One region of the Micromonospora sp. S-DT3-3-22 genome, then DNA from elsewhere that is predicted to be linked to it. Evidence: riboswitches for the same ligand, from Rfam matches in the RefSeq annotation. Region 1 holds a riboswitch; the other holds the start of a gene.
The links. A riboswitch is a leader RNA that binds a small molecule or an ion and turns the genes downstream of it on or off. The one in region 1 is predicted to bind S-adenosylmethionine.
Positions count from the first base shown of each region.

Region 2: linked by a shared signal. The riboswitch ahead of H1A17_RS01695 (ABC transporter substrate-binding protein) and the one ahead of thrC (threonine synthase) in region 1 are both predicted to bind S-adenosylmethionine.

Region 1 covers NZ_JACGMO010000102.1:14,258-20,043, reverse strand. The annotation lists gene H1A17_RS25080 (GNAT family N-acetyltransferase) at 1-597, opposite strand, end outside; gene thrC (threonine synthase) at 987-2,273, opposite strand; SAM riboswitch class I at 2,282-2,415, opposite strand; gene H1A17_RS25070 (hypothetical protein) at 2,693-3,436, shown strand; gene H1A17_RS25065 (DoxX family protein) at 3,492-3,941, opposite strand; gene H1A17_RS25060 (hypothetical protein) at 4,931-5,786, shown strand, end outside.
Region 2 covers NZ_JACGMO010000003.1:111,681-117,466, reverse strand. The annotation lists gene H1A17_RS01715 (GAF and ANTAR domain-containing protein) at 1-41, opposite strand, end outside; gene H1A17_RS01710 (RNA 2'-phosphotransferase) at 239-775, opposite strand; gene H1A17_RS01705 (SDR family oxidoreductase) at 865-1,713, opposite strand; gene H1A17_RS01700 (helix-turn-helix domain-containing protein) at 1,834-2,229, shown strand; SAM riboswitch class IV at 2,297-2,409, shown strand; gene H1A17_RS01695 (ABC transporter substrate-binding protein) at 2,684-3,580, shown strand; gene H1A17_RS01690 (amino acid ABC transporter permease) at 3,623-4,420, shown strand; gene H1A17_RS01685 (amino acid ABC transporter ATP-binding protein) at 4,417-5,166, shown strand; gene H1A17_RS01680 (hypothetical protein) at 5,214-5,711, opposite strand.

The sequences.
Region 1 (5,786 bases):
CGGCGGCGGGTGGCCGTGCCAGCGGACCGTGCGGTAGCCGGCGGCGGCCGACCGCGCCCCGGCCCGCAGCGCCGCCAGCCGGTCCCGGTCGAGCGCGGTGACGTCGAGCCGGCGACGGACGTCGACGAGCGCCGGCCGCGCGCCGAGCGCCGCCGCGAAGGCGGCCCCGGGGAACTCCCGCCCCACCCCCACCGGTGTCGCCCCGGCCGGCTCGTCCGGCAGCGGGGTCACGGCGGAGCCGACCACCCGCTTGCAGCCGGACTCCCGGAGCAGCCGCCGGGCGTGGGCGAACAACGCCCGTCCCACCCCGCGCCGCCGGTACGCCGGGTCCACCGCCAGCTCGATGCTGGCGTTCTCGGTGTTGTCCAGCAGGTGCAGGTTGACCCGGACCCAACCGACGGGCACCCCGTCGAGCCGGGCCACCGACCACCGGGTGTCGATGCCGGGCATCGGGTGCCACAGCGGTGCCTCGAACCGTCGCCGGCACAGCGGCGGCAGGTCGGGGGATTCCGTCGCCTCGACCGCGGCGGCGATCCGGTAGGCCGCGTCGAGGGTGGGCTGATCGGTCCGGTCGATCGTCGCGATGTCCAGGGCCACGCCGCGAGTCTTTCCCGTGCACGACATCGGGGGCCAGCGGATTTCCGCTGGCCCCCGATTCACGTTGGTCGGGAGGGACGTTCGCACAACGCCTCCGGCGTTGGGTCGTAAGAACTTGAAAAGTCTCCGGCGAAAGCCCTCCCGCACGGAGCATCTTCCGCCGCCCGGTTCCTGCCGTCAAGTCCTTCCCGGTGGGTTTTCACCACTCACCGCGAAAACCCGGTCACCCAGAGATCCACTCGGACCGCCCTGCGCCACGATCGACACAACGGGGCCGAAGAGGCGGTGTCCCGACGCGCAGACACCGCAACGCGCGCCCCGGTGAGTCGATCATCGGGGCGGTGGCGGGGAACGACGCGCGGCGGGCAGCGGGTGGCGCGCAGGAGGGGTCAGGAGAGGAGGCCGGCGTCGCGGGCGGCGCGCAGGGACGGCTTGATCCGGTGGGTGGGGCCGACCTGGCCGGCGACCGCGTCGATGGTCTTCAGGCCCTCGCCGGTGTTGAAGACGACCGTCTCGGCGGTCGGGTCGAGCCGGCCGGACTCGACCAGCTTGCGCAGCACCGCCACGGTCACCCCGCCGGCCGTCTCGGCGAAGACGCCGGTGGTACGGGCCAGCAGCCGGATGCCGGCGCGGATCTCGTCGTCGTCGACGTACTCCATCCAGCCGCCGGTACGCCGCACGGCCTCCAGGGCGTACAGGCCGGCGGCGGGGTCGCCGATGTTGAGGGACTTGGCGATGCCGGTCGGCCGGACCGGGGTGATGGTGTCGGTGTCGGCGTGCAGGGCGGCGGCGATCGGGTTGCAACCGGCCGACTGGGCGCCGAACACCGTCCAGCCGCCGGCCGGGGCCTCGACCAGGCCGATCTCGACCAGCTCGGTGAACGCCTTGTCGATCTTGGTGAGCAGTTCGCCGGAGGCCATCGGGATGACCACCTGGGCCGGGATCCGCCAGCCGAGCTGCTCGGCCACCTCGTACCCGAGGGTCTTGGAGCCCTCGGCGTAGTAGGGCCGGACGTTGACGTTGACGAAGGCGGTGTCCTCGAACTCGTCGGTCTCCACCAGCTCGCCGCAGAGCCGGTTCACGTCGTCGTACGAGCCGTCGATGGCGACCAGGTCGCCGCCGTAGACGGCGGTGGTGATCACCTTGCCCTGCTCCAGGTCGCCCGGGATGAAGACCACCGAGGGCGCGCCGGCACGGGCCGCGTGGGCGGCCACCGAGTTGGCCAGGTTGCCGGTCGAGGCGCAGGCGAACCGCTGGAAGCCGAGCGCCTTCGCGGCGGTGAGCGCCACCGAGACCACCCGGTCCTTGAACGAGTGGGTCGGGTTGGCGCTGTCGTCCTTGACCCACAGCGGCGCGCTGATGCCCAGCTCGGCGGCGAGGTTGGGCGCCGCCACCAGCGGGGTCAGCCCCGGGTCGAGGGTGACCCGGGTGGCCGGGTCCTGGCCGGCGGGCAGGAGGGCGGCGTACCGCCAGATGTTCTGCGGGCCGGCCTCGATCTGCTCCCGGGTGACGCGCGCCAGCACGGCGGCGTCGTAGTCGACCTCCAGCGGGCCGAAACACTCGTAACAGGCGTGCTGCGCGGCGAGCGGGTAGCGCGCGGAGCAGGCGCGGCAGACCAGGGCGCGGGCGGGGCTGGCGGCGGTGTCGATACCGGGGGCGGCGAGCGTCGACGTCATGTCGATTCCTCTCATCTTTCCCCGCATCGCACCCTGCGGCGGGGACGGAATTGGCACCTGCCCCGCCGGAAGCTCAGCGATGAGCGCGGGGTGGTTGCCGGGGCGTCGTCGGGCCGTATCCCTCAGCCCCTCTGGATGAGGTATGCAGTTGTGAGGCCGAGTCTAGGCAGCTTCGCGGCCATCGCCCAGCCGGCTTCCCACGGTGTGAGCCATCCCGCTGCCGGGCACCGGCCGGGCACCCCGGCCGGCACCGATGTTTCGGGGAAGTTACCAGCTCAACACGCCCGTACGCACCGGGCGGAGAAAGCCGTACGCCGGCCCCCCGGTCGGCCCCTGACCGCGCTCCGACAGGCCGGCCCGGGCCGGCCATGGAGCCGATGACCGGTATTGCCATCGATCAGTACGGTGCGGGTCACCTGATGTCGAGAGAGGACCCCCCGGCCATGCGACGGATCCCGTTGAGCCTCACCAGCCTCGCCCTGGTCTGCCTGCTCACCGCGTGCGGGGGTGAGCAGGGCACGACGGACGGGGCGGCGCCCACGGTCGGCCCGTCCACCGGGCCCTCCACCGCCTCGGTGCTGAACGCGGCCACGCCCGAGCCGACGCCCACCAGCGCCGAGCCGACCCCGCAGAAGAAGATCGCCCCCAGCACCGCCCCGGCGGCCACCACCACCGCCCCGGCACCGGTGGTCAAGGCCCCGCTGACCTGTGCCCATCTGGCGGGCGCGAAGCTCGGCAGCAGCAAGACGCCCTACAACGGCTACCCGGACTACCTGCCACTGACCGAGGGGCAGTGGTCGGGCGAGGACGGCGCGACCGTGACGCTCCAGAAGCCCTGCGGCATCGGCGACCTCGACGGCGACGGCGCGGACGACGCGGTCGGCGTGGTCTCGCTCAACTCCGGGGGCAGTGGCACCTTCTACACCGTCGCGGTGTGGCGCAACAACGGCGGTATGCCGGTGTTCCGGGCGTTGTCCGACCTCGGCGACCGGACCCCGGTCGTGTCGGTCAGCGTGGCCGGGCGGCGGGCCACCGTGGTCTGGTTGACCCGCAGCCCCAGCCGGGGCATGGCCGAGCTGGACATCAAGCGCACGTCGGTCTACAAGCTCTCCGGCAGCACGCTCACCGAGGTGAGCCACACCGACGCCCCCTACAACCCCTGACCGGGCGCGTCGCCGGGGCCGCCTCGTCGAGGCTCCGGCGACGCGGGTCAGTGCGTCAGACCGGCACCGAGCTGGGCTCGGACACCGGGGCCGCCGGGGCGTCGGAACGCCGGCGGGTGAGCAGCGTGTCGAGCGCCCAGGAACCCGGGCCGAGCACCGCGATCAGCAGGAACGACCAGCAGAACAGCGCGGACAGCTCCCCGCCGTTGCGCAGCGGCAGCAGGCCCTCCGGCTGGTGCACCACGAAGTAGGCGTACGCCATCGAGCCGGACGCGAGCAGCGCCGCGGGCCGGGTGAAGAGGCCGGCCAGCACCAGCGCGCCGCAGACCAGCTGGATCAGCGCGGCCCACCAGCCCGGCCAGGTGCCGACCGGGACAGCCTTGCCGGTCATCGGGTTGCCGCCGAACAACCCGAAGACCGACGACAGGCCGTGCAGCGTGAACAGCAGGCCGATGACGATGCGGTACAGGGACAGGGTCGGCCCGCCGAGCCGAGAGACGTTCATGGGAACCTCCATGGAAGGGATTACGTCCCACCATGATGAGGCATCGAAGAAGTTAAATCGATAAATTCTTTGTTACTGGGAAGATCCCGTTGCGAGACAATACCCCACCCCTCGCGGCCCGGGTCGCCCGCCCGTCGCGCCGACGCCGATCCGGCCGGCGACATCCGACGCGCGCCCGGCATCCACCCGCCGCCGCACCCGCACCGACCGACCCCCCGGGCCGGCCGGCACGGCAACGGAACGTAATGATTGTTAACTATGAATGAACTGTCATCAAATTCATACGCCATGTTTATGGTAAATGAATATGCGCACAATTCGCGTGGCCTCCGGCGGTTGCGTCGCCGCACCGCAGTCCGGCCCGACCGCCACACCCCCGGCGACGCGGACGGCGCAACTCCCCGACCCCCGCACCGAGCGGCACCGCCACACCACTGCCGCCCGACGTGCACGTCCGCTGAGCGCGCCGGCAGGCGTGGAGCCCCGCCACCCGCCCCGGCGGCAGCCGACGCCCACGACCGTCCGCCCCGGTCCGCGCGCCGGCTTCGGACGACAGCAACCGGTTGGCGCGGTATTTCCGGGAAACCCCGAAAGCCGGACCCATCAGCAATTTTCGCGGCACCCGCGCCGCGCGCCCGGCGTCCCGTCCGGGCAGCCGCCCACCGCCCCGGTCCACCCACCGGGCAGTTCAAGAATCCTTAACAACCTGCATCGCGGTAATGACCGCCGTAATACGTTAATCTCGTCACCACGTTACGCCCGGAACTGCTGAACCACCCCCGGACTCATCAGCAACCGCACCGCACCCCGACCGGCCCGTGATTCTCGTGCCGGCAATTTTCCATTCCCACCGGACGATGCAACACGGTCGGCCGGCGCGGCAATTCCGTGCGTCACGTCGATTATCCATCCCCCCTGGTCGAGAGCGGTCCAGCCGCTCCCCGTCCCCGCTGACGCCACCTCGACCGGTATTCACGGAAAGGACCACCGTGCGACGTCGACCACCCCTGCCGTCACGACTGCTACCCGCATTCGGCATCCTGATTCTGCTACCCCTTCTCGCCACCCCGGCCAGCGCCGACACCCGGCCCGAATCGGTACGGCTGCTCGCCAAGGCCGCCGCCGACGAGTGTTTCGCCGGGGTCGGCGTCGACTATCCCCCCGGACCGCCCTGCGCCGAGGGACGACCCAAGGTCAACCAGTCGTACGTCTGGGGGCTCGCCCAGGCCGGCCGGCGGCTCTGGTTCGGCACCGGGGCCAACGTGCTCTGCCTCAAGCCCGAGGGCTACCAGGTCCGCGAGCCGATCCTCAACGACGACTACGTCTGCGAGTTCGGCCAGAGCCAGCCGGCCCGGGGCAACCCCAGCCTGCCGGCCACCCTCGGTGACCACCGCACCCCCGAGGTCTTCACCTACGACCTGGCCACCGAACGGCTCACCGAACGCACCGCCGACATCACGTCCGCCTCCCCGACCGACGCGAACCTGCTCAGGACGACCGCCGGGCTGCGCAGCGCCGCCGCCCACCAGGGAGTCGTGCTGCTCGGCGGGCCGAGCGTGGTCGGCGGGGTGAACGTGTTCGCCTTCGACACCGTCACCGGCCGGTACCTCGGCTCGACCAACCTCTCCGCGTACGAGAACATCCGGCACTGGGTGGTGGCCGGCGGCGTGCTCTACGCCGGGGTCGGACTGGGCGCCAACGGCGGCGAGGCGGGCAAGGTGCTGCGCTGGACCGGCGACCGCACCACCCCGTTCGCGTTCACCGAGGTCGCCGACCTGCCCACCCAGGTCGCCGACCTCACCGAACACCAGGGCCGGCTCTACGTCTCCACCTGGCCCAAGGCGA
Region 2 (5,786 bases), on a different contig from region 1:
TCGACCAGGGCGTCCTGCGGGCTCAGCGGGAGCGGTGCCATCGCGCGGTCCCTTCCCGGCGGGCGTCCCTCGCGCTACGGCGGGGGACGCGTGGTGGCGGCAGCGGTGTCGACCTTCGGCCACGGCGTCTGGTCCGGCTCGCCGGGCCGCCCCGAGGCACGACATCCGCACCTTACCCGCCGCCGGAGTGAACCGCCCGGCGTACCCGCTGGCGTCGTGGCCGCCGCGACCGGGGTGATCAGATCAGATAGGCCGGCGGCACCGCGTCGGTGAGCCACACGCCGTTGGCGCTGCGGTAGAAGGCGTGCCCGTCGCGGGCCATGGCCGCCGCGTCGACGGTCAGCACCACCACCGCGCCACCCCGGCGGGCCCCGACCCGCCGGGCCGTCGCCACGTCCGACGACAGGTGTACGTGGTGCCGACCGCCCCGGTGCAGCCCGGTGGCCCGGATCGAGCCGAGCGCGGTGGCCCCGGTGCCGTGGAAGAGCCGGGGCGGCGGCGGGGCGGCGGTCAACCCCAGGTCGACCGGGTACGAGTGGCCCTGGTTGGCCCGGATGCGCTCGACCCCGTCGGCGTCCCGGATCACCGCGAAGCGCTGCTTGTCGTTGCCGGTGACCACGGAGTCGAGGTCGGCCCGGTCGATCCGCAGGGCTGCCAGCAGGTCGACGACGGACACCCAGCCCCCCGGATCGGGGGTGAGGCCGAACCGGGCCGGTTGGTGCCGCAGCGCCAGCGAGATCCGCTTGCTGACCCGCACCAGCGTCTGGTGATCCATGTCGAGCATTGTCGGGTGGGCGGCGGGGACGCTCCACCGGTTATCCCGACCCGCCCGCCAGGGGGTCGCCGGGGCGGGCGGGTCGGGGGTCAGCGGACGGCGCGGATCGCCTCGGCCAGGCTGGTGGGACGGCGTCCGAGCAGCTTCTCCAGGTGCTCCACGGGCACGTACAGCGCACCCCGGGCGATGCCCCGGTCGGCGTCGGCCAGGGTGGCGGCGTACGGCTCGGGCAGCCCGGCCGAGACGAGCAGGTCGGTGTACGCCGGCACCGGCAGGTCGGTGTAGCGGACGTCCTGTCCACTCTGCCGGGACACCTCGGCGGCCAGCTCGGTCATGGTGAACGCCTCGCCGCCCAGCTCGTAGACCTGACCGGCGTGTCCCTCGGTGGTGAGCACCTCGGCGGCGGCCTCGGCGTAGTCGGCCCGGGTGGCGGCGCTGACCCGGCCGTCGCCGGCCGACCCGGCGACCCCGTGGGCCAGGTAGCTGGCCAGCTGACCGGTGTAGTTCTCCAGGTACCAGCTGTTGCGCAGCAGCACGTACGGCAGTCCGGAGGCGCGCAGTTCCTCCTCGGTGGCCCGGTGTTCGGCGGCCAGCAGCAGGTCGGAGGTGTCGGCGTGGGCGATGCTGGTGTAGACGACCAGACCGACGCCGGCCTGCCGGGCGGCCTCGATCACGTTGTGGTGCTGGGGCACCCGCTGGCCGACCTCGCTGCCGGAGACGAACATCAGCTTCTCGGCGTCGGTGAGGGCGGCGCGCAGCGAGTCGGGGTCGGTGTAGTCGGCCGCCCGGACCTCGACACCACGGTCGGCGAGGTCGGCGAGCCGGTCCACGGTGCGGCCGAGGGCCACGATCTGCCCGGCGGGTACGCCCCGGCGCAGCAGGGATTCGACGATCAGGCGGCCCAGGTGGCCGGTGGCCCCGGTGACGACGACGGACATGGCGCTCTCCTTCGGGTGGCGTGCTCTTGTCGTACGGGCCAACACGCAGGTGGGAGCCGATACTTCCCGACGGAGAGTAGGCACCTTGAAGTTTGTGACACACTGATGGAGAGTAAAGGGATGCGACCTGACCCGTTCCAGCGCGACTGCGGCAGCCGGCAGGTCATCGACCGGATCGGCGACCGGTGGAGCGTGCTGGTCGTGCTCACCCTCGCCGACGGCGAGCGGCGCTACGGCGAACTGGCCGGGCACATCGACGGGATCAGCCAGAAGATGCTCACCCAGACCCTGCGCGGGCTGGAGCGCGACGGCCTGGTCACCCGCACCGTGCACGCCAGCGTCCCGCCCCGGGTCGACTACGCCCTCACCGACCTGGGCCGCAGCCTGCTCGACCTGGTCTCCGGCCTGGAAGCCTGGGCCACCACCCACCTGGCCGAGGTGCAGGCGGCCCGGGTCCGCTACGACGCCGGGGTCCTACGCCGCCCGCCGGCCACCACGCGGCCCACCCGCCGGTAAGGGGCGGACGTGAGGGCCGTCATAACGGGTGGACGACCGGCCGGTCGCTGCTGCTAGATTTCGGGCAGGTCATGAGCGCCAGCGTCAAGCCCCGGCTCGCTGGCCGGCAACCCTCCGCCACGGTGGGGTGCTCCGGGTGAGGACCAGGCACCGGTGAACGGCCCGGTGCAAGCGTGGCCTGGTCACCCAGGTCGACACCGATCAGGGAGGACCCCGTGTCGCACCACCCACCCGCCCCACCCGGCGACGGCGTGACCCGCACGCCCCGGCCCGGCGTACGGTCCGTCGGCGTTCGGCTGGTCAGACGCCGGCACGTCGACCTCATGCGGGTGCACAGCGACTCCTGTCGCCCCCGCTAGTCGACTCCCTTTCCCGTAACACCTCCAGCGGGGTGCCCGGTGGGCATCCCGTCGGCGGCGCGCGTCCGCCGCCCGATCCCATTCCGGAGAAACCCGTGCGATTCCTTCCTGCCCTGCCCACACCTCGACCGACCCGTGCCCTCCTGACCCGGGTCGCCGCGCTCGGCGTCGCCGCCCTGCTCGCCGGCACCGCGCTGACCGCCTGCGGCGGTGACTCCGAGCCGGCCGACAACCCGTACGGCCTGCTCCAGCCGGGGGTGCTGCGCGCCGGCACGCTCACCGACGCCCCACCGAACGTCTACCTCAAGGACGGCAGGTTCACCGGCTTCGACAACGACCTGCTCGTCGCCGTCGCCGACCGGGTCGGGTTGAAGGTCGAGTTCGTCGGCACCGACTTCTCGGCGCTGCTCTCCCAGGTCAACAACCGCAAGTTCGACGTCGGCAGTTCCTCGATCACCGTCACCGAGGCCCGCCGCAAGACCGTCGACTTCGGCAACGGGTACGACTTCGGCTACTTCGGCCTCGACGTGCCGGCCGGCTCCCCGCTCACCGGCTTCGACCAGCTCGCCGGCAAGCGGGTGGTGGTCGTGCAGGGCACCGTGCAGGACGACTACGCCACCTCGCGCAAGCTCGACCCGGTGCGGGTGCCCGACTACAACGGGGCGATCAACCAGCTCAAGGCCGGCACCGCCGACGCCTGGATCGCCCCGGCCGAGATCGGCGAGAAATCGGCCGCCGACAGCAACGGCAAGATCACGGTGGCGGCCACGGAACTGAGCCCCGCCCCCACCGCGTACGCCGTCGCCAGGGGCAACGACGCGCTGCGCGAGGCGCTGAACAAGGGCCTCGACGAGGTCATCGCCGACGGCACCTGGACCCGGCTCCAGCAGCAGTACTACCCGGGGCGGCCGATCCCGGCCGGCTTCACCCCCGGCAGCGGCGACGTCACCGCCCCGGGCGCGGCGACGCCGTCGGCGTCGGCCACCTCCTGACGGTACGACCAGACCAGCGAGCGGGGCGGTAGGAGAAACACGATGGATCCGTTGAGCACCCTGTGGGAGACCTTCTTCGACGGGGACTCCATGCGCGAGGCGTTGCCCGAGATGTTGACCGTCGGGCTGCCCAACACGCTGATCCTGGCGGTCTCCGCCGCCCTGCTCGGCTCGGTGCTGGGCATGGCGCTGGCCGTGGCGGGCATCTCCCGTACCCGCTGGTTGCGGTGGCCGGCCCGGGTCTACACCGACGTGTTCCGGGGCCTGCCGGCCGCCGCCACCATCCTGCTGATCGGTGTCGGCCTGGCCCCGCTCGGCATGCAGGTGTGGGGCCCCAACCCGTACCCGCTGGGCATCCTCGCGCTGTCGCTGATCGCCGCCGCGTACATCGGGGAGATCTTCCGCTCCGGCATCCAGAGCGTGGAGGCGGCGCAACTGGAGGGGGCCCGCGCGCTCGGGTTCTCCTGGGCTGAGGCGATGCGCCTGGTCATCGTCCCGCAGGGGGTACGCCGGGTGCTGCCGGCCTGGGTGAACCAGCTGATCGCGCTGATCAAGGACTCCAGCCTGGTCTACTTCCTCGGCCTGCTGGCCAGCCAGCGGGAACTGTTCCGGATCGGGCAGGACTACGCGGCCAACACCGGCAACCAGTCGGCGCTGCTGCTGGCCGGCCTGTGCTACCTGCTGCTGACCGTGCCGCTGACGCACGCGGTCAACGCCATCGACCGGCGGCTGCGCCGGGGCCGGGCGGTCACCGTCGACCCCGACGACGACGGCGGGCTGGCCCTGGCCGGCGGGACCGCCCTGCCGCAACCGCGTTCCGACCGGGAGGACCCCCGATGACCGCCGGCACCGTGACCACCACCCCGGTCAGCCTCGCCGTCCGCGACGTGCACCTGGCCTTCGGGGCGAACCGGGTGCTGCGCGGCGTCGACCTGGACGTCGCCCGGGGCGCGACGGCCTGCGTCATCGGCCCGTCCGGCTCCGGCAAGTCCACCCTGCTGCGCACCGTCAACCGGCTGATCGAACCGGACGCCGGTGACGTCCTGCTCGACGGGCGCAGCGTGCTGCGCGACGACCCGGACGCCCTGCGGCAGCGGGTCGGCATGGTCTTCCAGCAGTTCAACCTGTTCCCGCACATGACGGTGCTGCGCAACATCACCCTGGCGTTGCGCAGGCTCAAGAAGCTGCCCGAGGAGGAGGCGGTCGCGCTGGCCCGGACCCAGTTGGCGCTGGTCGGCCTCGCCGCCAAGGCCGACTCCCGGCCCGCCCACCTCTCCGGCGGGCAGCAGCAGCGGGTCGCCATCGCCCGTGCGCTGGCCCTGCAACCCCAGGTGATGCTCTTCGACGAGGCCACCTCGGCGCTGGACCCGGAACTGGTCAAGGGGGTGCTCGGGGTGATGGCCGACCTTGCCGCCGGGGGCATGACGATGGTGGTGGTCACCCACGAGATGGGCTTCGCCCGCTCGGTCGCCGACACCGTCGCGTTCATGGACCACGGCGTCGTGTTGGAGGCCGGCGCACCGGAGGCGGTCTTCGAGACGCCGCAGCACCCCCGGCTGCGCCGCTTCCTGTCCCAGGTGCTGTGAGCACGCCGGCCGGCGACCGGAGCACCCGCTCCGGTCGCCGGCTCGGATCAGGGGGTGGTGAACAGCGCCATCCCGGTGGGAGCGGAGCGGGTCCCCATGTAGATCTGGGGGTTGCCAAAGCGGTCGAGGGAGGCGCTGAACTTCACCGTCATCGAGTACGAGCGCGAGCACGGGAAGCCCACCCGTGGTGTGCAGGTGCTGGCTGCGATCTTGCCGGTCCAGTACCTGGTCGACGAGCCGATCGAGTCGGTCGGGATCGACACCCCGTCGATGAAGAATCCGAGATTCTTGCCCGTCGAGTTGACCTGTGCGGTGCCGACGGAGGCGGCCCAGGCTGACGGGGCCTGATTGCTGCACGCGGTGAAGTGGAAGTCCACCTGGCCGTAACGCACGTTCGAGATGCCGGAACCCGGATAGACCGAAAAGGTCGGAGAGGTGCACGCAGCCTGCGCCACCGCCGGGGCCACCACTACCGCCGCCGCAACCGCAGGAACGATAGCGAGCATTCGGGCCACGCGACGCCTGGACATCAGTTTTCCGTTCATGGTGACTTCCTCCGCCACTATTCGTGGACGCCATCGCCGGTTTACGGTCGTACGCCCGCCAGCCGGCCGGTGGCG